4 regions of the Nonomuraea sp. NPDC048901 genome follow, and region 4 is predicted to be linked to each of the others. Evidence: riboswitches for the same ligand, from Rfam matches in the RefSeq annotation. Region 4 holds a riboswitch; each other region holds the start of a gene.
The links. A riboswitch is a leader RNA that binds a small molecule or an ion and turns the genes downstream of it on or off. The one in region 4 is predicted to bind cobalamin.

Region 1: it holds a riboswitch for cobalamin, as region 4 does, so the genes downstream of both, cobN (cobaltochelatase subunit CobN) here and AB0C30_RS31080 (ribonucleoside-diphosphate reductase subunit alpha) in region 4, are expected to answer to the same signal.
Region 2: it holds a riboswitch for cobalamin, as region 4 does, so the genes downstream of both, AB0C30_RS55600 (CbtB-domain containing protein) here and AB0C30_RS31080 (ribonucleoside-diphosphate reductase subunit alpha) in region 4, are expected to answer to the same signal.
Region 3: it holds a riboswitch for cobalamin, as region 4 does, so the genes downstream of both, AB0C30_RS54990 (ABC transporter substrate-binding protein) here and AB0C30_RS31080 (ribonucleoside-diphosphate reductase subunit alpha) in region 4, are expected to answer to the same signal.

What each region holds. Positions count from the first base shown of each region.
Region 1 covers NZ_JBEZFW010000033.1:14,861-20,461, reverse strand. The annotation lists gene cobN (cobaltochelatase subunit CobN) at 1-2,760, opposite strand, end outside; cobalamin riboswitch at 2,795-2,983, opposite strand; gene cobG (precorrin-3B synthase) at 3,012-4,259, shown strand; gene AB0C30_RS55560 (precorrin-8X methylmutase) at 4,297-4,917, shown strand; gene cobJ (precorrin-3B C(17)-methyltransferase) at 4,923-5,601, shown strand, end outside.
Region 2 covers NZ_JBEZFW010000033.1:24,472-30,072, forward strand. The annotation lists gene AB0C30_RS55585 (VWA domain-containing protein) at 1-946, opposite strand, end outside; gene AB0C30_RS55590 (histidine phosphatase family protein) at 966-1,583, opposite strand; gene AB0C30_RS55595 (CbtA family protein) at 1,590-2,330, opposite strand; gene AB0C30_RS55600 (CbtB-domain containing protein) at 2,339-2,527, opposite strand; cobalamin riboswitch at 2,562-2,691, opposite strand; gene AB0C30_RS55605 (M28 family metallopeptidase) at 2,669-4,219, opposite strand; gene AB0C30_RS55610 (hypothetical protein) at 4,393-5,415, opposite strand; gene crcB (fluoride efflux transporter CrcB) at 5,586-5,601, shown strand, end outside.
Region 3 covers NZ_JBEZFW010000031.1:85,177-90,777, reverse strand. The annotation lists gene AB0C30_RS55000 (ABC transporter ATP-binding protein) at 1-782, opposite strand, end outside; gene AB0C30_RS54995 (iron ABC transporter permease) at 779-1,777, opposite strand; gene AB0C30_RS54990 (ABC transporter substrate-binding protein) at 1,789-2,748, opposite strand; cobalamin riboswitch at 2,821-2,941, opposite strand; gene AB0C30_RS54985 (Gfo/Idh/MocA family oxidoreductase) at 2,949-3,812, opposite strand; gene AB0C30_RS54980 (SDR family oxidoreductase) at 3,983-4,798, opposite strand; gene AB0C30_RS54975 (cytochrome P450) at 4,795-5,601, opposite strand, start outside.
Region 4 covers NZ_JBEZFW010000009.1:272,804-278,404, reverse strand. The annotation lists gene AB0C30_RS31085 (ribonucleotide-diphosphate reductase subunit beta) at 1-607, opposite strand, end outside; gene AB0C30_RS31080 (ribonucleoside-diphosphate reductase subunit alpha) at 634-2,883, opposite strand; cobalamin riboswitch at 3,010-3,204, opposite strand; gene AB0C30_RS31075 (tripartite tricarboxylate transporter substrate-binding protein) at 3,209-4,174, opposite strand; gene AB0C30_RS31070 (SAM-dependent methyltransferase) at 4,280-5,047, opposite strand; gene glmS (glutamine--fructose-6-phosphate transaminase (isomerizing)) at 5,121-5,601, opposite strand, start outside.

The DNA.
Region 1 (5,601 bases), on a different contig from region 4:
GTCCAGCATGGCCACCACGTGCGGGAACGCGTCGCGGAAGAAGCCGCTGATGCGGACGGTCACGTCGACGCGCGGCCGGCCCAGCTCGGCCGGCGGGATCGGCTCCAGGTTCGTGACCCGTCGGGACGCCTCATCCCATACGGGGCGGATGCCGAGCAGGGCCAGCACCTCGGCCACGTCGTCGCCGGCCGTACGCATGGCGCTGGTGCCCCAGACGGACAGTCCCACCGAGCGGGGCCAGTCGCCGGTGTCGGCGCGGTAGCGCTCCAGCAGTGATTCGGCCATCGCCTGGCCGGTCTCCCAGGCCAGGCGGCTGGGCACCGCCCGGGGATCGACGGAGTAGAAGTTACGGCCGGTCGGCAGCACGTTGATCAGGCCGCGCAGCGGCGATCCGCTCGGCCCGGCGGGCACGTAGCCGCCGTCGAGGGCGTGCAGGACGTGGTCGAGCTCGTCGGTCGTCCGGGCCAGGCGCGGGACCACCTCCGTGGCGGCGAACGCGAGCACCCGCGTGACGAGCTCGCGCCGATCGGCGGGCAGCGTGCGAGCGACCTCCTCGGCCGCCTCCGGTGCCCAGCCTCGCTCCTCCATCGCCTCGACCAGGGCACGAGCGGTCGCCTCGGCCCGGTCCGCCTCGGCCAGCCCCGCCGTGCCGTCCTCGGCCAGGCCGAGCGCCTCACGTAAGCCGGGCAGGGTCTCGCGGCCCGACCACATCTGCCTGGCGCGCAGCATGGCCAGCACCAGGTCCACCCTGACCTGCCCGGCCGGCGCCTGGCCGAGCACGTGCAGGCCGTCGCGGATCTGCGCGTCCTTCACCTCGCAGAGCCAGCCGTCCACGTGCAGGATGAAGTCGTCGAACTCGGTGTCGTGCGGCCGATCGGCCAGCCCGAGGTCGTGGTCGAGCCGGGCGGCCTGGATCAGTGTCCAGATCTGGGCGCGGATCGCCGGGAGCTTGGCCGGGTCCATGGCGGCGATGGTGGCGTGCTCGTCCAGGAGCTGTTCCAGCCGGGCGATGTCGCCGTACGTCTCCGCCCGCGCCATCGGCGGCACCATGTGGTCCACCAGCACCGCGTGCGCCCGCCGCTTGGCCTGGGTGCCCTCGCCCGGATCGTTGACCAGGAACGGGTAGATCAGCGGCAGGTCGCCGATGGCCGCGTCGGTGCCGCACGAGGCGGACATGCCGGCCGACTTGCCCGGCAGCCATTCCAGGTTGCCGTGCTTTCCCACGTGCACCATCGCGTGCGCGCCGAACTCGGCCGACAGCCAGCGGTAGGCGGCCAGGTAGTGGTGGCTGGGCGGCAGGTCGGGGTCGTGGTAGATGGCGATCGGGTTGTCGCCGAAGCCGCGTGGCGGCTGGACCATGACCACCACGTTCCCGGCGCGCAGCGCCGCCAGGACGATGTCGCCGTCATGGACGAACAGCTCGCCGGGCGGGGGTCCCCAGTGCCGCTCGATCCCGGTGCGCAGGCCGGCGGGGAGTGTGCGGTACCAGCGTTCGTAGGAGGCGGCGGAGATGCGTACCGGGTTGCCCGCCAGGTGCTCCTCGGTCAGCCAGTCCTGATCCTGGCCGCCCGCGGCGATGAGCGCGTGGATGAGCGCGTCGCCGTCCTGCTCGACCACGCCGGGGAAGCCCTCGCCCAGGTCGTAGCCCGCTTCGGCGAGCCGGGCCAGCAGCCGTACGGTGCTGGCGGGGGTGTCCAGGCCGACGGCGTTGCCCACGCGCGAGTGCTTGGTCGGGTACGCCGACAGCATCACCACCAGCCGCCGCCCGCCGGGCGGGGTGTGGCGCAGCAGCCCGTGGCGTACGGCGATGCCCGCCACCCGCGCGGCCCGCTCCGGGTCGGCGACATAGACGGTCAGCCCGTCCGGATCGATCTCCTTGAAGGAGAACGGCACCGTGATGATCCGCCCGTCGAACTCGGGGATGGCCACCTGCGAGGCGGCGTCCAGCGGCGACAGGCCGTCGTCGTTGTCCTCCCACGCCTTCCTGGACGTGGTCAGGCACAGACCTTGCAGGATCGGCACGTCGAGCGCGGCCAGCGCGCCCACGTCCCACGCCTCGTCGTCCCCGCCCGCACCCGCCGTCGCGGGACGCGAGCCGCCCGCCGCCAGCACGGTCACCACCAGCGCGTCGGCGGCCCGCAGGGTCTCCAGCAGCTCGGGTTCGGCGGTGCGCAACGAGGAGCAGAACACCGGCAGCGCCTGCCCGCCCGCCTCCTCGACGGCGGCGCAGAGCGTCTCGACGAAGGCCGTGTTGCCCGCCATGTGGTGCGCCCGGTAGTAGAGCACCCCGATCACGGGCCCCTGGTGTGACCGTGCCTCGCGCTCCAGCCGCCCCCAGGACGGCGTGGGCGCCGGCGGCGCGAACCCGCGCCCGGTCAGCAGGACGGTGTCGGACAGGAAGGCGTGCAGCTCGGTCAGGTTGGCGGGCCCGCCGTGCGCCAGGTACGCGTGCGCGTCGGCGCAGACGCCGCCGCTCACCGTGGACAGCTCCATCAGCTCGGCGTCCGGCGCCTGCTCGCCGCCCAGCACCACGACCGGACGGGGCCCGGCCAGCAGCGCGTCGAGCCCCTCCTGCCAGGCTCGGCGACCGCCGAGCAGCCGTACGACGACCAGGTCGGCCCCCTCCAGCAGGCCGGGCAGATCGTCGGGGTCGAGCCGGGCGGGGTTGCCCAGACGGTAGGCGGCGCCACAGGCACGCGCGCTCAGCAGGTCGGTGTCGGAGGTGGAGAGCAGCAGGACGGTATGGCTGTCGCCAGGCACGGCACGATCCTCCCTCGGGGTCCTCGCCCCGGTCGTGGGTGTCGCGACGGCAGGAGTCTCCTGGCTCCCGGATCAGCGCTCACCCCGGCCTTCCCACCCGTTGCCGGGCAGTGGCCTGCGGTGGGGTTCGCTCCCCGGTCACAGTGGCGGGACCGCGCCGGATTCGCACCGGCTTCCTCCCTTTGCCATCGCCTACCCAGGAGCCTACGGCAGGAGCAACCTCCACCAGAAGTGGCGTTACCATCCTCATCGTGTCCATAGCCGACTTTTCCGGACGGGTCCGGCCCGACGCCTGTCCGGGAGCGCTCCAGGTGCACGAGGCCGCCGACGGCCCGCTGGCCCGGGTCCGCCTGCCCGGCGGCGCGGTCTCCGGCGTCCAGCTCCGCGAGCTGGCGGCCTGCGCGGCGGAGCTGGGCTCCGGGGTGGTCGAGCTCACGTCGCGGGCGAACGTACAGGTGCGGGGCCTGCGCGCGCCGGCCGTCTTCGCCGAACGGATCGCCGCCGCCGGGCTGCTGCCCTCGGCCGCGCACGAACGGGTACGCAACATCGTCGCCTCGCCGCTCGGCGGCCGCGGTCCTGCGGGTTTGGTGGACACGCAACCCCTGGTCGAGGCCCTGGACCTGGCGCTGTGCGCGCGGACCCGGCTGGCCGGGCTGCCGGGGCGCTTCCTGTTCGCGCTGGACGACGGCACAGGTGACATGCGGCAGCTGGCCGCCGATGTCACTCTCGTGCCTGCGGCAGTGGATGGGGACGCCTGGGCGGCACTGCCCGACAGCGCGGTGGCGGGCGGTGACGCCTGGGTGTCACTGCTGCTGGCGGGCGTGGACACCGGGCTTGTCGTGCCTCGTGACGCGGCGGTCGGGCAGATGATCGCCGCCGCCGAGGCGTTCCTCGACGAACGGGAGCGCGGGCTTTCCGATCGTGACCGGGGCGCGTGGCGGATCGCGGAGTTGGCGGACGGTCCCGCCCGAATCGCCGCCCACCTCGGCGTTGCGGGCGAGCGTGCGACGACCGCTCTGGACGCATCCTCTCCCCGCTCGGCCCATCGTCCCGGACCTGTCGATCAGCGGGACGGCCGCGTGGCGCTGGAGGCCGTGGTGCCGCTCGGGCGGCTGTCCGCCGCTCAGGTACGCGCTGTCGCCGACACCGCCGACGACGGCGGGGCGGTTCCTGTACGGCTGACGCCGTGGCGGACGGTCGTCCTGCTGGACCTGTCCCCCGCCGCGGCCGAGACGGCGGTGCGGCAGCTGTCCGCGGCCGGGCTGGTGACCGATCCGGCGTCGCCCTGGGTCGGGGTGAGCGCCTGCACCGGACGTCCCGGCTGCGCCAAGTCGCTGGCGGACGTGCAGGAGGACGTACGGCGGTGGGTGGCGACCCTGGACGCGCCCGCTGCGACGCCGGTGCATTGGGCAGGTTGCGAGCGGCGCTGCGGGCTGCCCCGCGGCCGGGTGGTCCAAATGGTGGCCACCGCCGACGGCTACGAGGAACGGCCGCTTTGATGGCGGTCAGCTTCGACCGATACGAGGAAAGGCAGCAGTGACCGACTACCTGCGCGACGGCGCCGAGATCTACCGGCGCTCGTTCGCGACCATCCGTGCCGAGGCCGACCTCACCGGGATGCCCCCGGATGTGGCCCAGGTGGCGGTGCGGATGATCCACGCGTGTGGCATGACCGACCTCGTCGCCGACCTGGACTGGTCGCCTTCGGTGGTCGTCCGGGCCCGCGCGGCGCTGCGGCGCGGCGCGCCCGTGCTGTGCGACGCGCAGATGGTCGCCTCCGGCGTCACCAGGCGCAGGCTGCCCGCCGGCAACGACGTGGTGTGCACTCTGGGCGAGCCAGGCGTGCCGGAGCTGGCCGAACGCCTCGGCACCACACGCAGCGCCGCCGCCCTGGAGCTGTGGCGCGACCGGCTGGACGGCGCCGTGGTGGCGATCGGCAACGCCCCGACCGCCCTGTTCCGGCTGCTCGAACTGGTCGCCGACGGGGCCGGCAGGCCGGCGGCGGTGCTCGGCGTGCCGGTCGGCTTCATCGGCGCGGCCGAGTCCAAGCGGGCCCTGGCGGACAGCGACCTGGAATACCTGGTGGTGCACGGGCGCCGCGGCGGCAGTGCGATGACGGCGGCGGCGGTCAACGCCATCGCGAACGAGACGGAGTGACGGCGATGACGGGACGGATGTACGGGGTCGGACTGGGCCCGGGAGACCCTGAGCTGGTCACGGTCAAGACGGCCCGGCTGATCGGCGAGGCGGACGTGATCGCGTACCACGCCGCCAGGCACGGCCGCAGCATCGCCCGCTCGATCGCGCTGCCGTACCTGCGGGAGGGGCAGATCGAGGAGCTGCTGCTGTACCCGCTGACCACGGAGACCACCGACCACCCCGGCGGCTACCAGGGCGCGCTGGACGACTTCTACGCCGACTGCGCCGAACGGCTGGCCGCCCACCTGGACGCGGGCCGGACCGTGGTCGTGCTGAGCGAGGGCGACCCGCTGTTCTACGGCTCCTACATGCACATGCACAAGCGGCTGGCCCACCGCTATCCGACCGAGGTGGTGCCGGGCGTGACCTCGGTCAGCGCCGCCTCCGCCGTACTGGGGCGGCCGCTGGTGGAGCGGGACGAGGTGCTGACCGTACTGCCCGGCACGCTGCCCGCCGAGGTGCTGGCCGAGCGGCTGCGCGGCACCGACTCGGCGGCGGTGCTGAAGCTGGGCAGGACGTTCGAGAACGTCCGCGACGCCCTGGCCGAGGCCGGGCGGCTGGACGACGCCTGGTACGTCGAGCGCGCCACCATGGGCGCCGAACGCGTCGCGCCGCTCAAGGACGTGGACGCCGACGGCGTTC
Region 2 (5,601 bases), on a different contig from region 4:
GCCGCCGCCGATGCGGCAGCGACAGGCGGGCCGCCGCCCGTACATCCTCGGTCGTCACCCTCTCGCGCCCATGCCAGGCGGCATGGGCGATGGCGGCGTTCGCCGTGACCAGGTCGGCTCGCAATCCGTCCACCTCGAACGCCGCGCACACCGTCGCGATCTGCCGCAGGCGCGAGTCGGGCAGCCGCACGCCGGACACCCGGCCGCGAGCCCGAGCGATCCTGGCCGCCAGCGCCGATTCCTCGGCCGCCCACCGGGCCGCGAACTTCTCGGCGTCCGCGTCGAAGGCCAGCCGGCGTCGTACCACCTCGGCGCGTTCCACCGGATCCCTGGACGCCTTCACCTCCACCGTCAGCCCGAAGCGGTCCAGCAACTGCGGCCGCAGCTCACCCTCCTCCGGGTTCATGGTCCCGACCAGCAGGAACCGGGCCGGATGCCGGACCGACACCGACTCCCGCTCCACGTAACAGGTCCCCAGGGCCGCCGCGTCCAGCAGGAGGTCGACCAGGTGGTCGTGCAGCAGGTTCACCTCGTCCACGTACAGGACGCCGCGATGCGCGGCCGCCAGCAGGCCCGGCTCGAACGCCTTCACCCCCTCCGTCAGCGCCCGCTCGACGTCGAGCGAGCCGGCCAGACGGTCCTCCGACGCGCCGACCGGCAGCTCCACCAACGCGGCCGGACGGCGAAGCCCTTGGGCGTCCGGCTCGTGCGGGCCGTCCGGGCACTCGGCGTCGGACGTGGCCGGATCGCAGGCGAACCGGCAGCCGGGCACCACGTTCACCGGGGGAAGCTGGGCGGCCAGCGCGCGCACGATGGTGGACTTGGCGGTGCCCTTCTCACCTCGTACCAGCACACCGCCCACCCGGGGCGAGACGGCGTTGAGCACCAGCGCCAGCTTCAGGTCGTCGAGCCCGACGACGGCGCTGAACGGATACGAGACGATCAAGACAGGACCTTCCGTACGTTCAAGACAGGATCTTCCGGTTGACGTGGGCGACCCGCCAGCCGCCTCGCGTGACGGTCAGTTCGGTGACGGACAGCGGCGCGAGATCGAAACGGGCGGCGCGCAGGGGGTCCAGCCCCAGCGCATGGCCGAGGGCCGCCCGGATGGCGCCCGCGTCGCAGACGGCGACCGCCTCGGGCTCCGCGCGTACCGAGTCGAGCCAGCCGGCCACCCGCGCCGCCAGCACGGCCAGGCTCTCCCCGCCGTGCGGCGCCGCGTCCGGATCCGCCAGCCAGCTCGCCAGCGCGTCCGGCTCCTCCCGCGCGACCCGCCCGTACGGCAGGCCGCGCCACCGGCCGTGATCCGCCTCGGCGAGCGCGGCGACCACGCACGCTTCCCGGCCGAGCGCGGCGGCGGTCTGCCGCGCCGCGACACTGGGAGCGACCCACGCCACCGAGCCGCCCGCCACCGAGCCGCCCGCCACCGAGCCGGTCAGCGCCGAGCCGACCGCCATCGAGTCGGCCACCACCGAAGCCAAGCCGTGTGCTCTGGCCAGGCTCGCCGTGTCGGCGTCCTCATCGGCCAGGGGAAAGCAGGCGGTCCGCATCCCCGGCGTGCTGGCGTGCCGGACGAACAGCACGCCGGCTCAGCCCGGCGAGACGGCAGTCGCGGGTACGGCCGCCGCCCGCCGCGCCGCCCTGTCGCTCACCCACCCGAACAGCACACCGAAGGCCGTCCAGAAGACGAGCTGCGTCCCCAGCGACACGAGCCTGAACTGCCACAGCAACGTGGCAGGAAAGCCCTCGGGCACCTCGTCCACGGTCGGCAGCAGCAGCCACGCGGCGACCACCGGGACCAGGTACGCGACCCCTGCCGTGACCCACCGCGCCCATGGCCCGGCGGTCACCCGGCGCGCGGTCGCCACCGCGATCGCGATCGCGGCCAGGCCGACAAGGATCATCACGACATAGAGGGCGGTCCGGCTGTTGATCGTTTCCGGGTCTCCGACAGCCGGCGGATTGGCCGGATATTTCACGAACGGTACGAGGATCACCGCCCCGAACGCCGACCCGGCGGCGGCGAGCGCCAGCCCGCCCTCCGACCGGGGACCGACCCGGCCCCGCAGACCCGCGTACACCAGGGCGAAGACCCCTCCCACGGCCAGCCCGTACAGGCCGGTGGCGAGGAAGAGCCCGGCCTTCTGGCCTGGCCTGCTGACCAGTTCCTCCTCGCCGTGGTCATGGCCAGGTTCCTGCGCGGCGTGCGCCTGTTCCAGTGCGATGGCACTGTCCACCTGCGGTTCCCCGAAGGCGAAGGCGAAGCCGCCCGCGATCAATCCGGCCAGCAGGCCCAGAAGCAGGCCCCTGACCAGCAGGGTGCGTACCATGCCGAGGTCTAGTGGCAGGGCACGCCGAGCAGGTGACGCCCGTCGTGCATGAGTTCGTGCAGGTACGCACCCGTCTGCGAGATGGCGCCGTTGTCCATCAGCACCAGGTAGGCGACCAGCAGCAGTACCGGTACGGCCAGCAACCACAGCCGCAGACGGGGGAACGGAATGACGGTAGGAGCGGACAGGCCACTCATCAGTGCCTCCTCAGGGATGACGCGTCCCAACAAATGAGGTCACGGAGGCCCAAGCGACCTGGCTCCCGGGATCTACGTCCCGGATACAGTGGCGCGTCCGCACCGGCATCTCACCGGATTTCCCTTGGACAACCGTGAAATCTACCGGAACGTATCCTTTCCTCCCGTTCGCGTCAACACATCGAGGAAGGCTGACGTTGGCGGGGTGAAGCGCGCACGGCTGGTCGCGGGTGCCACTCGCGGCGGGATGGAGCGGAGGTTGAAGGCGTATCGGGCAACGGAGTCGGCGATGGCGTCCGTGTCCACGTCCAGCGCCGTGGCGTTGATGTTGGCGATGGTGTCGCACGCCTGGTGGTAGCAGGCGTCGTAGGCGACCCCGGCCGTCCCGCCGAACAGCGCCGCCTCAGCGGCCGTCTTGATCCCCTCGGCGCCGGTGAAGATGCCGCCGGCCGGGATCCCGACCGCGATGAACGGCCCGTAGTCCGAGCGCCCGTCGAAGTCCGTGCCCACCGTGGGCAGGCCGCGGGAGCCGTAGAACGCCGCCAGTTGCTGCTCGATCTCGGCCGAACCGGGCGGACCGGCGGGGGAGCCGACGTTGTCGGAATTGTCGCCGTCGTACAGCTTGTAGGCGTAGTTCGGCGTGGCCACCATGTCGAAGTTCAAGTACACCCGGATGCGGTCCCGCTGCGCCTGCGACAACGACCCGACGTACTGATCGGAACCGAGCAGCCCGATCTCCTCGGCCGCCCAGAAGGCGAAGCGGACCTTGTTCCTGACCGGGTAGAGCGTCATCTCCTCGGCGACCTCCAGGATCGCCGCGCTGCCCGAGCCGTTGTCGTTGATGCCGGGCCCCGCCGTCACGCTGTCGAGGTGCGCGCCCACCATGACGACATTGCGCGGGTCGCCGAAGCGGGTCTCGGCGATCACGTTGTCCGTGCTGCCGAGTACGAGGTTGGCGTCGACCTTGAGGTGTACGGTCGCGCCCGGCGTGCTCGCGAGTTCGTTGCCCACGGCGAAGTCGGCGAACACCATGGGGATCCCGCCCCGCCACTCGCCGATGTCCAGCGGGAACGCGTCAGTACGACCCGGCTGGCCTTCGTTGAAGATGATGAGCCCGGTCGCACCCGCCGCGGCCGCGTTCTGCACCTTCGTGACGAACGGGCAGGTGCCGCGCTGGACGAGCGCGATACGTCCGGCCACGAACCCGGCGAAGTCCGCCGCTTCGCAGCCACTGGTCGAGGTCGGCGTGGGGGTGGGTGGCAGCGTGAGGTCCACGCCCTGGACCGGCGCGGTCACCTCGCCCGACGGGGAGGGCTGGAAGGTGAAGAAGTCCTCGTTCGGTAGGTACGTTTTCGCGCTCGGCGCGGTGAGCGCCAGCGTCGGCGGGGTGTTCTCGGCCCAGCTCTCGACGAAGTTGATCGGCTGCCGCGTGACCTTGTATCCGGCCTTGCGCAGTTTGTTCGCCACGTAGTCGCGGGAGGCGTCGTAGCCGCTGGTGCCGGTCGCGCGGATGCCGCCGTGGGCGGTGGCGATGTCCTGCAGGGCTCGCAGGTGCTTGGCGACGTTCGTCCCCTTGACCTGCTTGACCAGCAGCTTGGCGAAGACGTCGTCCAGGCCGCCGGCGTTGGCGGGCACGGCCATGGCGATGGTCACGGAGAGCGCGGTGACCAGGATGGTGATGACTCTGCGCATTCGGATTCCCCCTGTGGGACAGGAACGGGAAGGCAGACGATCCCCGAGTCTCGCCGAACGCGAACGTAACCCGGCCCCGTAACCGTTGAAAAGACCCCCAGTTGAAAGACCCCCGGCGCCGCGCTTGGTGCGGAGAGAGGGCGGCCCCGCGTGGTACATGGGACCGCCCCAGGTCAGCGGGCCGGCCGGGATGAGCGGGTCAGCGGACGCGGCTGAACGGGACCGCCCAAGGCCGGCGGGCTAGCGGACGCGGACGAAGACGGGTTGGAGTAGAACCACAGGTCCTGCCACGGGCTCTCCTTGCCGTCGGCCGCCGGCTCCATCTCGTCGGTGCTGGTGCCGCGTACCCGCAGGTAGCTGTCGGTCTGCACGTCGCTCAGCGTGTGCCGGATGACGTAGTCCCGGCCCTGCCGACGCCAGTCGCCCGGGCCGAAGCGCGCCACGACCTTGGTGGTGGGGTTGGTGTCGGCGTCCAGGTTGGCGCTCACGCCGCTCACCTGCCCGGTGATGAGGTCGACGCGCCGCACCTCCGGGCGGTCGCCGTTGCCGTTCTTGCCCTCCAGCGGCCGGAACCGGATCTCGACCTCGACGTCGGTGCGGTTGCGCCGGTTGACCACCAGCGTCTCGCCCACGGTGGCCTGGCGGCCCTGGTTGCCGGCGGTGACGTCGAGAGCGGTGATCAGGTCCCCGGTGGTGACGAAGATGCGGCCGTTGCGCAGGGCGTCCATGATGTCGCCGTAGTCCTGGCGGGCCATCACGTACGTCTTGCTGTACTCGCCCGGCCAGAAGTCCGAACCGCCGCGGGTCCAGTGCACGTGCGAGTCGGAGGTGGCCGTGATCCACCAGTGCCGCCCCTCGCCCAGCAGCGAGTCCCACAGGCCGCCGACCCGCGCGGTCATCTGGTCGAAGCCGCCGTAGGTGGGGTGGTTGCCGTACCCGCCGCGGGCGCCGCCGTTCAGCGGGCCGGCCTGGTGCCCGGGGGCGCCCTCGAAGCCCACGTACACGTCGGGGGCGGTGTTGTTGCCGTTGCGGAACTCGAGCGGAGTGTCCTGCCCCCACACGCCGAGCCCGGTCGCCGACCGCGCCGCGTGGTGCGCGATCACCAGCGGCTTCTGCCGCATGTCGTGGGCGGCCTTGAGGAACTCCACCATCACCGCGGCCTGACGTCTTGCGGAGGCGCCGGCAGGAGAGGCCACTACCGGGTCCTGTTTCGGCCGATCGGTATAGTCGAGGGGAACCTCCCCGGGGGAGGTCGCGGTGGTGGGGCCCACCGCCTCGCCGCCGATCCGGTGGCGGGTAACCGTGGCACCCAGCCGCCAACGGTCCCTACCAGAGGTTGTTTTGTGCTGCTGGTAGGAGGATCTTCATGTCCCGTCCCGAAA
Region 3 (5,601 bases), on a different contig from region 4:
TGCACCACGGGCCGGCCTCCGGGACCCGGCGCGATCTCCACCCGGGCGTCGAAGTGGGTGCCGACCAGCGCCTCCGTGAGCACCTGTCCCGGCCGCCCGGCAGCGATGGCCCGGCCGCCGGCGAGCAGGAGGAGCCGGTCGGCGTACTGGCCGGCGAGGGTCAGGTCGTGCAGCGTCGTCACCACGGTCAGCTCGTCGGCGAGCCTGAGCCGGTCGACCAGTTCCAACACCTGCTGCTGGTGCCCGAGGTCGAGCGCGGTCGTTGGCTCGTCGAGCAGGAGCGCGGGCGCCTCCTGGGCCAGTGCCCTGGCCAGGACCACCCGCTGCCGTTCGCCACCGGACAGCTCCCCCAGCCGGCGCGCGGCGAACTCGGTGAGGTCGAGGCGTTCGAGCACGGACCTGGTGACCTCCTTGTCGTGGCGGCTCTCGCTGCCGAGGTAGGGGATGTACGGGGTGCGGCCGAGCAGGGCGTAGTCGTACACAGTGATGTCGGGTGGCAGCGAGGGCGTCTGGGGGGCGTAGGCGACCAGCCTGGCCCGGTCCCTGGGCCTGAGCGTGTTCGCGGCCCGGCCGCCGACGGTGACGTCGCCCCGGTGGGCGACGACGCCCATGACGGCCTTGAGCAGGGTGGACTTTCCGGCGCCGTTCGGGCCGATGATCGCCAGCCATTCGCCGCGCCGTACGGAGAGGTCGACGTCGCTGAGCACCTCGCGCTCACCGAGCCGTACGGACAGGCCGCTCGTCTCGATCATCCGGGCCGGCCGGGCCGTGTCGGCGGTCATGTGGCGGTCTGCCGGGTCATGCGCAGGACCGCCACGAAGAACGGCGCGCCGACGAACATGGTGACCACCCCGATGGGCAGTTCGGCGGGGGCGATGACGGTGCGCGCGACCAGGTCGGCGAGCACGAGGAAGGCGGCGCCGCCGATCAGCGACAGTGGCAGCACGATCCGGTAGGAGCCGCCCGCCAGCCGTCTGACCACGTGCGGGATGACGATGCCGACGAACCCGATGAGCCCGCTCACCGCCACGGCCGCCGCGGTGGCCAGGGAGGCGGCGAGCAGTACCGCCAGCCGTACCCGCCCGGCGCGGACGCCGAGGCTGGTGGCCTCCTCGTCCCCCACCGAGAGCACGTCCAGCATCCGCCCGTGCGCGAGCAGCAGCACGGCCGAGACGGCGGCGTACGGCAGGACCAGCCAGAACTGGTCCCACCCGCCGCCCACGTCGCCCAGGATCCAGGAGTAGATGCGCTGCAACTGCTCGACCTTGAACTGCTGGATGAACGTCTGGATCGCGGTCAGGAACGAGGTGACGGCCACCCCGGCGAGCACCAGCGTGGCGGTGCCGCCCGAGCGCCCGGCGGTGTTGCCGAGCACGTACGCGAGGAACACCCCGCCGACCGCACCCGCGAAGGCGGCCACCGGGATGCCGACGGCCGGGGTCGGCACGAGCACGATGACCACGGTGGTGGTCAGCCCGGCTCCGGCCGCGGCGCCCAGCAGGTAGGGGTCGGCCAGCGGGTTGCGGAACACCCCCTGGTAGCCGGCCCCCGCGATGGCCAGCAGTCCGCCGACCACGGCCGCCACCAGCACTCTGGGCAGCCGCAGCTCGAACAGCAGCCCCTGCTCCACGGGGGCCAGCCCCGAGTCCACGTGTACGTACGGCAGCCAGTCGAGCGCCTGGAGCACCACCTGCCACGGCGAGATGTCGGCGGCCCCGCCGAGCAGCCCGGCGACCATGGAGACGGCGAGCACGGCCAGCGCGCCCGCCGTCCACATCGGTCTGGACCTCACTGGCGGGTGGCCGCCTTGCCGACGGCGTCGCTGATGGTCTGTGCCAGGTCGACGACCCGCGGGCCCCAGCGCGAGGCGATGTCGTCGTCGAGCTGGATCACCTGGTCACCCTTGACGGCCGACAGTCCCTTCCAGCCGGGGCGCTTGGCCAGCGTGTCCTTGCTCTGCTGGCAGCACTTCACGTCCGCCAGGAAGATCAGGTCCGGGTCTGCCTGGGCGACGAACTCCGCCGACAGCTTGGGGTAGCCGCCCGCCGGGTCCGGCGCCTTGTCGGCGATGTTGGTGAGGCCGAACATGGCGTAGATCTGCCCGATGAACGTGCTGGACGTCGCCGCGTAGGGGGTCTGGTCGAGTTCGTGGTAGTAGGTGAGCTTCTTGTCCTTGGGGGCGTTCGCCGAGAGCTTGTCGAGGGACGTCTTCATGCCAGTCACGACTTGTCCGGCCTTTTCGGTGTTGCCGGTGGCGGCGCCGAGGTCGGTGATCTCGTCGTACGCCTCGTCGAGCTTGGTGGCGGCGGGCTCCAGGAGGACCGGCACGTTCACCTTGCCCAGCTTGGCGACGATGCCGTCGATGTCGTTGGAGACGATCACCAGGTCGGGCTTCTGGGCGACGATGGCCTCGACGTTCGGCTTGAAGCCGGACAGGTCGGTCTTGGGGACACCGGCCGGGTAGTTGGACTGGTCGTCCACCGCGATGACCTGGGGGCCCGCGCCGATGGCGAAGAGCGTCTCGGTATGGCTGGCGGAGAGCGAGACGATCCGCTCCGGCTTTTTGGCGATGCTGACCTTGCCGTTGCCCGCCTCGACCGTCACGGGGAAGGCGGCGGAGCTGGTCGAGCCGGTCGTGCCGGTGGGGCTCGCGGGTGACGGGGTGGTGGTAGTGCTGGTCTGACCACATCCGGCCAGAACGAGCGTTCCCAGCAGCGCGCCCGCGAAGGCCGTGCGTACGGGCCTCACGAGAAGTCCTTTCACACTGTCGGAACCGAGAGACCCGCTTGAGAGCGACGGATCACCCTTTTCCACGAGGGTTGATGACGTCAGCGCGGAGGCAGGCGACCTGGCTATGACAGTTGCGGGACAGCGCCGGACTCGCACCGGACTTCGCTGCAACTCTGCGCGTCGGACAGACGCTATCAATGCGCCAGATGCGCGTTAAGTCAAGGGGTGCCCAATTGGGCTTCCGCCTCGGCGATGATCTCTTGCAACCTGAGCCCGTGGGCCGCGTCCAGCGGGTGGCCGCCGCCCTGGCGTACGGTCCGCGCGAACTCCTCGGCGATGGTCTCGAACGGATCGTCGTCATCACTGGGCAGCAGCGTCGCGCTGCCCGTCCTGCCGTACACCGCGACGCTGGCCGGCGGCAGGTCACCGGCGGCGGCCATGCACAGCGACGCCTCGCTGGCCGCGCCGCCCTCGTGATCGAGCAGCAGTCCGGTCCAGCCGAGCGGGTTGCCGTGCGCGCGCACGCCGGTCACCCGGCCGAGCGCGGCGTCGAGCAGGTCGACCACGTGCGGCCCGACGTCCAGGAGCGCCCCGCGCTCGAGCCGCCACGGGGTGCCGAAGAGGTGGCCGCCCAGCAGGACATCGGAGATGTTCGCGGCGTGACCGCCGAACGCCTCGATTTCCGCGCAGCGCGCCAGGAACTCCCTGACCTGCTTCATATAACGCATGCTGAGCACCATCTGGGAGGCCACACCGGCCTCACGCACGGCATCGGCGAGCCGCCGCGCGTTCTCCAGCGAGTCGGCGAGCGGCTTCTCCAGCAACAACGCCTTCCCGGCCTTCGCCGCGCGCACCCCCAATTCGGCCTGTACGCCCGGCGGCACGCAGAACGCCACGGCCTCGCACGCCTCGAACAACTCCTCGACCCGCTCGAACACCGGCGCCCCCAGCCGAGCGGCAGCCTCCGGACGCCGAGCCCACACGCCGGCGAACCGGAGATGCGGGCTGTTGACCAGCATGGGCGCATGCGCGCGCTCCGCCCACGGCCCCGCCCCGACCAACCCGACCGACACCGGCTCCATTCATCCCCCTTGATCCGCCACAACCCTAATGCGGTTCCTAGGAATGTTCTCCGGGTATCCGGGCTTCCGCTCCCCCGCAGGGGTGTCCGCTCCGAGGGACTCCTGCCACGACAAACCGTCACAGGGATCGAGACAGTCGTGTGACGGACCGCTCCGGGGAATTCCGGTGGTCACCCCGCCGCGTCGCGCCATTGGCGCAGGGCGTGTTCAGGGCGGTGGGCCACCGTGCCGGAGTCGATGACGATGGTCTGTCCCGTGATGCACCGGGACTCAGCCGAGGCGAGGAAGGCGACGAGGTCGGCCACGTCGTCCGGGGTGCAGGCCCAGGGCAGCAGCCGTTCGGCCGCCTTGTCGGCCAGCCGCTCCCGGCCGAGGGCCTGCGCGGCCGCGTCGGTCAGGACCAGTGCGGGCGCGATGGCGTTGCAGCGGATGCCGCGCGAGCCGTACTTGGTGGCCACATAGCGCACGAAACCGGTCAGCGCCGCCTTCGAGGTGCCGTACGCGACGTGCGCGACGTCGCCCAGCAGGCCCGAGACCGACGAGGTGACGACGAACGCGCCGCCGTCGGCCATCACGGGGGCCGCGTGCTTGACCATGAGCAGGCAGCCGCGCAGGTTCACCGCCATCGTGCGGTCCCATACGGCGACGTCGAGGTCCTCGAGGTCGCGGTCGCGGCCGTAGGTGCCGGGGTCGAGCGCGGCCGCGTTGGAGTGGACGATATCCAGGCGGCCGAACGAGGCGAGCAGGTCACCGATCGCCTCGGCCACCTGCTTCTCGTCCGACACGTCACAGACGAGCGCCGTGGCCGTGCCGCCCCTGGCGCGGATGGCGGTGGCGACCGACTTGGCCCCCGCCGCGTGCACGTCCAGGACGCCCACGCAGGCACCCTCGGCGGCCAGGCGCGACGCGCACGCCGCGCCGATGCCCGACCCCGCGCCCGTCACCAGGGCAACCCGCCCATCGAACCGACCCGGCGCGGCACTCACCACGTCACCCGCAGAGCCGTCAGCCCCCGGCCCACGAGGGACTTGCGGTAGACGATGGGCTCGTCGGCGAGCCTCAGCGAGGGTAGGCGGCGGCCGAGCACGTCGAGCGCCGTCCGAAGCTGCAGTCGGCCGAGCGCGGCGCCCACGCAGAAGTGGATGCCGTAGCCGAACACCATGTGGGCGTCGGCGTTGGGCCGGTCGATGACGAACCGGTCCGGGTCGGGGAAGACGGTCTCGTCGTGGGCGGCGGAGTCGGTGGAGAGGAGTACCAACGACTTTTCCGGAATTATCACGTCGTGTAGCGAAATATCCGTGGTGGCGTACCGGAACGACCCGAGGGAGGCGCCGTCGATGCGCATGCACTCCTCCACCGCGTTCTGGATCAGCGGCGGCGCGACTGGCCAGGCGTCCTCGCGCAGTAGCCGCAGGACGCTGTTGGCGAGCTGGTTCGGCACGGTGTCGTTGCCGCCGAGCAGGATCGTGGAGATCAGCTCCACCACCTCGCGGTGACTGAGCTCGGAGCCGATCAGCGAGGTCATGAGCGAGGTGAAGTCGTCGCGCGGCTCCTTGGCGCGGGCCGCGACCAGCCGATCCACGTAATCCAGATAGGTCAGGAAACTGTCGGCCAGTTCGAGCTGGCGGTCGGGCGGCTGCGGCGACAGGAAGAGCTGGAACCAGTCCTTCACATGCGCCTGTACGAACCCCTCGTCCGACTCGGGCACCCCGATGAACCGGGCGGTCAGCTTGATCGACGGCTCGTGCCCGATCTCGGACACGAAGTCGGCCTCGCCCCTGGACGCCAC
Region 4 (5,601 bases):
CCCAGTTGGTGCCGGTGGCCAGCCCGCCGAGCAGGCCCCGAGACCGGAACCAGTATACGTAGGCGAACGCTCCGTAGAAGAAGAGCCCTTCGATGCAGGCGGCGAAGCAGATCAGGTTGAGCAGGAACTGCCGCCGCTCGTCCGCGCTCTCCAGCCGCCGCAGGCCGTTGATCGAGTCGATCCACCGGAAGCAGAACTCCGCCTTGTCCCTGATGGACGGAATGTGCTCGACGGCGGCGAACGCCTTGACCCGTTCCTCCAGGTCAGGCAGGTACGTGTCGAGCAGCGTCAGGTAGAACTGCACGTGTACGGCCTCCTCGAACAGCTGCCTGCTGAGGTACAGGCGCGCTTCGGGGGCGTTGACGTGCTGATAGAGGTTGAGCACGAGGTTGTTGGCCACGATGGAGTCGCCGGTGGCGAAGAAGGCGACCAGCCGGTTGATCAGGTGGCGCTCCTGCGGCGTCATCCTGGCCAGGTCGGCGAGGTCGGAGTGCAGCTCCACCTCTTCGACGGTCCAGGTGTTGCGGATCGCGGCGCGATAGCGCTCGTAGAAGTCCGGGTAACGCATGGGGCGCAGGGTCAGGTCCATGCCGGGGTCGAGCAGCATTGGGGGTCTCCGTTCGAGGGGGTCTACTACTGGCAGGCTTCGCAGGTTTCCGGGTTCTCCAAGGAGCAGGCGACGGCGTCGAGCGCGATCGTCGTCTGCGCGATCGTCGTCTGGGCGATCCGGGTGGCCGGGCGTGAGCGCAGGTAGTAGGTGGTCTTCAGGCCCTGCTTCCAGGCATAGGCGTACATCGACGACAGCTTGCCGATCGTCGGGCTGGCCATGAACAGGTTGAGCGACTGCGACTGGTCGATGTACGGCTGACGGGCCGCGGCCAGGTCGATGAGCGCCTTCTGCGGCAGCTCCCAGGCCGTCCGGTACAAGGTCTTGAGGTCATCGGGGATGCCCGCGATGTCCTGGACCGAGCCGTCCGCCCGCTTGAGGTCGTCGCGCATCCGCTGCGTCCACAGCCCGCGAGCCTGGAGGTCGGCCACCAGGTAGCGGTTGACCTGGAGGAACTCCCCCGACAGCGTCTCGCGCTTGAACACGTTGGACACCTGCGGCTCGATGCACTCGTAGCACCCGGCGATGGAGGCGATGGTCGCGGTCGGGGCGATGGCGACCATCAGCGAGTTACGCAGCCCGGTCGCGGCGATCTTCGCGCGCACCTCGTCCCAGCGCGGCGACGCGGCGGCGCCGTAGTGGTCGGGGTGCAAGACGCCGCCCGCCGCCCTGGTCTCCTCGTACGACGGATGCCGGCCGCGCTCGACGGCCAGATCGGCGGAGGTGTCGTAGGCGGCCAGGGCGATCTCCTCGGCGACGCGGGTCGACAGCCCCAGCGCCTCGGGCGAGTCGAACGGCAGCCGGAGCGTGAAGAAGACGTCGGCCAGGCCCATCACGCCGAGCCCGATCGGCCGCCAGCGCTTGTTGGCCGCCTCGGCCTCGGCGGTCGGGTAGAAGCCCAGGTCGATGGTCCGGTCCAGGAAGCGCACCGCCGTACGGACGGTCGCGCGCAGCCGGGCCCAGTCGACGCCCTCGCCGGTCAGGTGGGCGGCGAGGTTGATCGAGCCGAGGTTGCACACCGCCGTCTCGCCGTCGCTGGTGACCTCGAGGATCTCGGTGCACAGGTTGGACAGGTGGATGACGTTCTCGGGCCGGGCCGTCTGGTTGGAGGTGCGGTTGGCGGCGTCCTTGAACGTCATCCAGCCGTTGCCGGTCTGGGCGAGGGTGCGCATCATCCGGCCGTAGAGGGTCCGGGCGGGCAGCTGCCGGGTGTAGCGGCCGTCGGCCTCGTAGGCGCGGTAGGCGCGGGTGAACGCCTCGCCGTACAGGTCGGTGAGGTCGGGGACCTGCTTGGGGTCGAACAGCGACCAGACCTCGTCGGCCTCCACCCGCCGCATGAACTCGTCCGGCACCCAGTTGGCCAGGTTGAGGTTGTGCGTACGCCGGGCGTCCTCGCCCGTGTTGTCGCGCAGCTCCAGGAACTCCTCGACGTCGGCGTGCCAGGTCTCCAGGTAGACACAGGCCGCGCCCTTGCGGCGCCCGCCCTGGTTGACGGCGGCGACGGAGGAGTCGAGCGTGCGCAGCCAGGGCACGATGCCGTTGGAGTGCCCGTTGGTGCCCTTGATGAGGGATCCGCGCGAGCGCACCCGGGTCCACGCGATGCCGATGCCCCCGGCGTACTTCGACAGCCTGGCCACCTGCCCGTAGCGGTCGTAGATCGACTCCAGCTCGTCGCGCGGCGAGTCGAGCAGGAAGCACGACGACAGCTGCGGCCGGCGCGAACCGGAGTTGAACAGCGTCGGCGAGCTCGGCAGGTACGACAGCGTGGACATGAGGCCGTACAGCTCGGCGGCCTCGGCGACCGTCTCCGACAGCCCGCAGGCCACGCGGAGCAGGAAGTGCTGCGGCCGTTCGAGCACGGTCCGCGACTCCGGGTGCCGCAGCAGGTAGCGGTCGTAGACCGTACGCAACCCGAAATACTCGAAGCGGTCGTCCGCCTCGCCGGAGACGAGCGCGTCGAGCTCGGCGGCGTGCGCGCCGACGAAGGCGGCGAGCGAGTCCTGGATCAGCCCGGCGGCGTGGCTGGCGGCGATGGACTCGGAGAAGGTCCGCACGCCGTGCCCGGCCGCCTCGTCGGCGATCTCCTCGGCCAGGAGCCGGGCGGCGATCCGGGAGTTGGCGGGATCGGTGATCACTCGTGCGGCGGCCTCCTCGATCGCCAGCCGCCGGTCGACGGTGGTCGGCTGCCGATCGACGGTGGCCGGCTGGTGATCGGCCGTGGCCGGCTGGTGATCGGCCGTGGCCGGCTGGTGATCGGCCTCAATGATCTGCGTCACGTGCTCTCTCCTCGCGAGCTCATCCCCGTGAGGGCGCGTGAGAGCACGGCGGCCCTGGACTCCACGGCCGCCGACGCCCCCGGCCCTCCCTCGAGGCCATGGACACTTCGATGGGCGGAGCCGGCTGGCTCCCCCAACGTCGCCGGCAGGTCTTCGGGCTCGCGGGCATGGTCGATCATTCCTACTGGCCGTCGCTTCCCGGAGATCTCCAGTGCTCGTGACGGCGGTCGTTCCCGCTCACCGCTGCGGGGCAGCCCCGGAATCGCACCGGGTTCCCTTTTGCTCCGCCCCGAGGGGCGAACCAGCGACGAGCAGAATCCTACATCTAGTGGCCCTTGGCGCAACTACCCCAGCATGTTGTGTCAGCGGTGTCGAGCATGCCCAGATCGCGGAGCACGGCCCTGGTCCTGCCGATCTCCGAGGCCAGCCACTGTTCGAAGTCGTCGCCGCTGAGCGGGATCGAGGTCCATCCCTCCGCCCGGCAGGCCGCCCGCCACGAGTCGGACCCCGTGACCTCGTCGCAGAGCCGGATGGCGACGGCCTTGCCGTCATCGGTCATGCCTTCGGGCCCCACGGCCGCGCACCAGTCGGCGAAGTCCACCCGCACCCCGCACTCCAGCAGGCTCGGCGCCTCGATGCCGTCCACCCGGCGCGCGCTGGAGACGGCGAGCACCCTGACCAGGCCCTTGCCGATGGCGCGGCGCCAGTCCGCGAGCGTGCCGGTCGCCGCGGCGGCCTTGCCGCCGAGGAGCGCGGCCGCGGCCTCCTCGCTGCCGGGAAAACCGGTGTAGTCGACCTGCCGGGTGTCGGCGCCGAGGCCCTTGGCGATCAGCCCGAACAGCAGGTGGTCGGGCTCGCCCTGCGGTCCGCCCGTCAGGGGCGTGCGGTCGGGGTGGGCGACCAGTTGTGCGCCGAACTGGTCGAAGGTGGCGAACTTGGAGTGTGCGGGCACCACCACCACCTCGATCTGGCCGGTGAGCCGGGCCAGCGGCGTGGCGGTGTCGAGCAGCGACAGCCCGTTGTTGAGTTCGGTCGCGGCCAGCGCGGGCAGCCCGGTGACGGTGATCCGGGTGACGGGCGGCGTGCCGGAGACGGGGAAACCGGCGTCGCGGGCGGTTTTGACGAGCGTCTTGGCGACGCGGGCCCAGCGTCCGGCGCCGGGGACGATCGCGAACCGGCCCGAGAGGCCGGCCGCGTTGACGGCGCGTCCGCCGAGGCTCCCCTCCGTGCCACATCCTGTCGCGCAGGCCGCCACCGCCAGGCCGAGCGCGAAGAACCCCCGTCGGCGCATGGCGTCCTCCCCTCGCACCCCATAACTACCCCAGGTCACTGACACTTAACGCACTGTTACACATCAGGGTTGTCATTATCAGGGATCACGAAAAGTCGGGAAGAACTATGATGTTTTCTCGCCCACACCGACGAGCAGGTACGACGGCAGCGAGGGCTCGCTGACCAGCCTGGGCCGGTCGGGACGCCAGTCGGGGGCGTGCACCAGGCCCGGCTCGACCAGCTCGAAGTCCCCGAAGAACGCCCGAATCTCCCTCGGTGTCCGGTCGGTACCCGCCCCGGCCGAGGTGGGCCGGTGGAGCGGCGTGGCGCCCTCCTCGAACCGTCCCCGCGAGGTCGCGTGGGTGAGCACCAGGTAGCTGCCGGGCGCCACCGCCTCGCGCAGCCTGGTCACCATCTTGCCCGGGTCACGGGCGTCCGGGATGAAGTGCAGGATCGAGACCAGCAGCACGCCCACCGGCTCGTTCAGGTCCAGGAAGCGGGACGCCTGCGCCAGCACCTCGTCGGGGTCGAGCAGATCGGCCTGGACGAAGACGGCCCGGCCCGCCTCCTCCAGCAGCGCCCTGGCGTGGGTGGCGACGACCGGGTCGCGATCGACGTAGACGACTTTCGCCTCCGGCGCCACCTCGTGCACGTTGCCCTGGGTCGGCAGCCCGCTGCCCAGATCGAGGAACTGGCGGACGCCCGCGTCCGCCAGGTGGCGGACCGCGCGCTGGAGGAAGGCCCGGTTGGCACGCGCCAGCAGGACGGCTTGCGGGAGCAGCTCCGCAAGCCGGTCGATCGCCTCGCGGTCGACGGCGTAGTTGTCTGTGCCGCCGAGCATGTAATCGTACATTCGTGCGAGATTTGGCGGTTGACCATGAAACTCGGGCACAGTTTCGATCTTAAGTCCTGCCGGTCCGCTTATCACGGGCTATGTGCCTATTGTGGCCGCCGTGTCGTAGCAGTTACTCGACTGTGACGCTCTTAGCCAAATTGCGCGGCTTATCCACATCGCGTTCGAGCGCCACGGCGGCGTGGTACGCCAGCAGCTGCAGCGGGATCGTGAGCAGGATCGGGTCCAGCTCGATCTCGTTCTTCGGCACCACGATGACGTCGTCGGCCAGCTTGGCGTCGGGTTCGCGGTGGCCCACCATGAGCACCTTGCCGCCGCGGGCGCGGATCTCGCCGAGCGTGGTGAGGTTCTTGTCGAGCAGTTCGTCGTCGGGGACGATCGCCACCGTCGGCATCTCGGGGCCGATGAGGGCGAGCGGCCCGTGCTTGAGCTCGCTGGCCGGATAGGCCTCGGCGTGGACGTACGAGATCTCCTTGAGCTTCTGCGCGCCTTCGCGGGCCACGGGATAACCGCGGACCCGGCCGACGAACATCATGCTCGGATAGTTCGCGTACTTCTTCGCCAGCTCGGCGATCTTGTCGCCCTGCGCCAGG